DNA from 2 places in the Idiomarina loihiensis L2TR genome. Region 1 is predicted to be linked to the other one. Evidence: predicted binding sites of a transcription regulator. Region 1 holds the regulator's gene; the other holds the start of a gene.

Region 1 (2,201 bases):
GCTGAATAAGAGCGCCCGCCAAATTCGCCCCACACTCAGTCCATAACTGGTTAATTTCGCGGTTAGCCAATTCAACCATAAGCGCCGGCAGACTCACTTTACCGTTAGGGTCTGCGGCAATAATTAATTCATGACAATGTGGATGGCAACTGGGTTTACCAGGAGTTGTTCGCACTAACCACACCGGCGCCGGAGAGTCAAAAACCCTGGCCTCGTCATTCACCCTGTGCTGACTGTCAATAATAATACGTACCGGCTGTTTTAAAGGCTCAGGCAGCGGTCTTGATTTTGGCCACTGATCAACACGCACTGTCAATTTAGGATCGTCAGCCAGAATCGTTGCAGCACCACTCAGAATCGCGTCGGCCTGTGCCCGAAAAAACTGCACATCACTGCGAGAGTCAGAGGACGTTATCCATTGACTGCGGCCATCTGACAACGCCGTTTTTGCATCCAGTGAGGTTGCCATTTTTAGGGTTACCCATGGACGTTGTCGTGTCATTCGGGAAATAAACCCCGGATTCAGACTCTCCGCAGCCAATTGCAGTACACCGACGTCCACAGAAATACCCGCAGCTTTCAGACGCTGAATACCATTACCGCTGACCCTAGGGTTTGGATCCTGCATGGCAACCACAACACGTTTTACTCCGGCCTCAATTAACGCATCGCAACAAGGCGGTGTACGACCAATATGACTGCATGGCTCCAACGTGACATAAGCCGTTGCGCCCCTGACTTTTTGTCCTGCCGCGCGCAAAGCATGTACTTCAGCGTGAGGTTCGCCAGCCTGATGATGCCAGCCTTCACCAACAACTTCAGTCCCGAGAGTAATGACACAGCCAACCGCAGGGTTCGGCCTGGTCGTCATCAGTCCGCGCCGCGCCAGCATTAACGCACGGTGCATCATTTGATGGTCAAAGTACTGCGGGTTTAATTCAGTCATTAAGGCGCGCTATTTCTTCACCAAATTCGCGAATGTCCTCAAACGAGCGATAAACAGAAGCAAAACGAACGTAAGCAACCTTGTCTATCTGCTTGAGGTTTTCCATGACCAGACTGCCGACGAAATTACTGCTTATTTCGCGCTCGCCGGTCGCCCGGATGCTGGATTTTATTTTGTTAATGGCCTGTTCCATCAACTCAAGACTCACAGGTCGCTTTTCCAGTGCTCTCAGCAGTCCATTTCGGAGTTTATCTTCGTTAAATGGTTCGCGGGAACCATCAGTTTTGATAACCCGGGGCATGACCAGCTCAGCTGTCTCAAAGGTTGTAAAGCGCTCCTTGCAATGATTACATTCACGCCGGCGACGAACTGAGGCTCCATCCGCAACCAATCGCGAATCGATAACCTTAGTATCCTGTGTGCCGCAAAATGGACAATGCATTGCCTGACTCCTTTATGTGCGCTTTACAACTGTTCGCAATTAACCGTAAACCGGAAACTTAGCGCATAGCGCTTTTACCTGCTCGCGAACTTGATTAATTTTACTTTCGTCAGCAATGTCATCCAGCACATCGCAAATCCAGTTGGCGACCTGCTCAGCTTCCGCTTCTTTAAAGCCGCGGCGAGTAATTGCCGGCGTGCCTAAACGCAAACCTGAAGTGACAAAAGGTGAACGCGGGTCATTAGGAACCGCATTTTTGTTAACAGTAATGAACGCGTTACCTAAAGCCGCATCAGCATCTTTACCAGTAATATCTTTGTCAATTAAATCCACCAGGAACAAGTGGTTCTGAGTGCCGTTCGACACGATTTTGTAACCGCGCGCCTGCATGGTTTTTACCATGGCATTGGCGTTCACTAATACTTGCTTTTGGTAGTCTTTAAACTCTGGCTGCAACGCCTCCTGAAAAGCCACCGCTTTACCAGCGATAACGTGACAAAGTGGCCCACCCTGGTTGCCAGGGAATACCGCACTGTTTAACTTCTTGTGTAACTTTTCATCATCGCTGCCGGAAATAATCAGGCCGCCGCGAGGGCCCGCCAGAGTTTTATGCGTAGTGGTAGTGACAACATGAGCATAAGGTACCGGGTTAGGATAGACGCCAGCGGCAACCAGACCCGCTACGTGCGCCATATCAACCATTAAATAAGCATCAACTTTATCGGCAATTTCACGGAATTTTGCCCAGTCAACAATGCCTGAATAAGCCGAGAAACCAGCGACGATAACTTTCGGTTTGTGTTCCTGCGCCAG
Region 2 (2,201 bases), 1.0 Mb from region 1:
AGATTCACCGCCCAGCTTGGTTAAGCCATCACGTAAGAACGGGTACATAGTGACCGAAACACAGTAAGGTTTAAGGCTGGTTTCGTCATGCACGTAAATTTCATGGTCTTCAATTTGACGAACGTATTCTTTTGCCAGCTCGTTACCAAAAAGCTCACTGATTTTATTGCTGACTTGCTTACGGTTAACCTGCACAAAAAAGTCTTTCATTAACTCGGCTTCAAGCGTTGCTATATTCTTTTGTGTGACATTGGCGTTGGCATCCATTTTCGAGCCATCGGCCGCGTTTTGAGCATGCAGATACTCGTGAATGAAATCGACTTTGCCAGTGACTTGTTCCTCGTTTAAGCGCAACATAATTATTCTCCTGTTTGAAACTTGCAGTTCAATAACTGCCGGGTCCGTAAATCATAAAAGCGTTGGTTGGTGGTTGGGCTTTCCAGCCCGCCCCGGGCAGCAATCCACGGCCCGGTTTTTAAGTAAGTCAGTTGTTCGCGAAGGGATATAGAGACGCTTTCATAGCCTGTATACAGGCAGGTCTCCAGCCCTTCGTTTCGTACTTGCTTTAATAGTTTCAGTAGTGCTGTGGGCTGCCATTCACCGCCCAGAAATAAAACACAGGTTATTAACCCACGGTATTTTTGCAGCTGCTGTGCCAGATGTTCCTGCGTTAAAGGCGACCCGCTTCCCACCGGCCAGCTATCCACACTGTGGCAGCCTTTACAGCCAACCGGACAGCCGGTAATGGTGTAGGCTAAGGCAACTTCTCCCGGCACTTCTTGCCAGACAACTTGCTCCGCACTGTAATGTAGGCTTGTAGGGGAAACCGGCATAAAACACCATATATTGTTATTAATTTAAAAATAATCACTACATATTGTGCTTCAGCATAGTTAAGTCTGTTTCGGGCGCATTGATCCCGCTCAAGATTTAAGCGAGAAGAAAGAAATGACAGGAGCCTTAAAGAGATACCCATTAAAGGGTAGAAATAACCTTTAGGGTACTTTTAACCATAAAAGTAAAAACAACCTAATAAACTTAAGTCATAAATACCCTTTTAAAATTAAATTCCTTATTTATCAATAAATTAAAATATGGCCTCAATATTGCACTTAGGTAAATGCATAGCGAATTAATAAAAATTCTCTGCTCATAAATCTATGGAGTAACAATATGAAGCTGTTCAGCATCAAGGAGGTCAATTATGGCCGGTTATCGTAAGCTTTGGTGGACGTTAATTGCGGTTCTCGCAATTACCTTTGGACTTTTAGGGTATTTTGGAACGGAAGTTTACCGGGAAGCTCCGCCTATTCCGGATAAGTTCATGAGTACCAATGGCAAAGTCATTGCAACCGAAGAGTCTGTTTTAGACGGGCAAACCGCCTGGCAGTCTGTTGGTGGCATGCAACTGGGGTCAATTTGGGGGCACGGTGCTTATCAGGCGCCCGACTGGACAGCTGACTGGCTACACCGCGAACTTCTGGCCTGGCTGGACATTCGCGCCAACGAAGTCTTTGGTAAACCCTACGAACAGCTAGCGGGCTCGCAGCAAAACCAACTAGAGTACGAGCTAAAAGAAGAGTATCGGACCAATACTTACGATAAAGCTTCAGATACCGTTATTCTAAGCGAACGACGCATTCAGGCCATTGAGCAAACCGGCGAGTATTACTCAAAACTGTTCAGCGATGATCCGGAGCTACGCCCTACCCGCGTTAACTACGCCATGAAAGAAAATACGCTTCCTTCAGAAGCACGTCGTGCGGTAATGAACGACTTTTTCTTCTGGACAGCATGGGCCGCGTCGACAGAACGTTTTGACTCAGATATTACTTATACCAACAACTGGCCACATGAAACCTTGATAGATAACGTGCCTAGCGCGGAAAATATTATCTGGTCAATTGTCAGTGTTATTCTCTTAATTGCCGGTGTTGGCTTCTTAATCTGGGCATGGGCGTTTTTACGTCAACACGACGAAGAAGACCCTGTTGCTCCAGAGCATGACCCCATAGCCAAAATTAAGCTCACGCCGTCACAAAAAGCCTTAGGTAAATACCTGTTTATTGTGGTTGCGTTGTTCTCGCTACAAGTTTTACTGGGTGGCTTAACCGCACACTACACAGTCGAAGGACAGGAATTCTACGGCATTAATATTTCAGAGTGGTTCCCCTACTCTTTAACCCGTACCTGGCACATTC

The links. Region 1 encodes NrdR, which represses ribonucleotide reductase genes. Its sites were predicted from a motif close to AAACACNANATNTNGTGTTT; they were not measured.
Region 2: the regulator NrdR is predicted to act here: its motif matches at 866-885, upstream of nrdG (anaerobic ribonucleoside-triphosphate reductase activating protein).

Annotation. Positions count from the first base shown of each region.
Region 1 covers NC_006512.1:1,999,048-2,001,248, forward strand. The annotation lists gene ribD (bifunctional diaminohydroxyphosphoribosylaminopyrimidine deaminase/5-amino-6-(5-phosphoribosylamino)uracil reductase RibD) at 1-946, opposite strand, end outside; gene nrdR (transcriptional regulator NrdR) at 939-1,388, opposite strand; gene glyA (serine hydroxymethyltransferase) at 1,428-2,201, opposite strand, start outside.
Region 2 covers NC_006512.1:201,216-203,416, reverse strand. The annotation lists gene nrdD (anaerobic ribonucleoside-triphosphate reductase) at 1-357, opposite strand, end outside; gene nrdG (anaerobic ribonucleoside-triphosphate reductase activating protein) at 360-833, opposite strand; gene IL_RS00940 (nitric-oxide reductase large subunit) at 1,205-2,201, shown strand, end outside.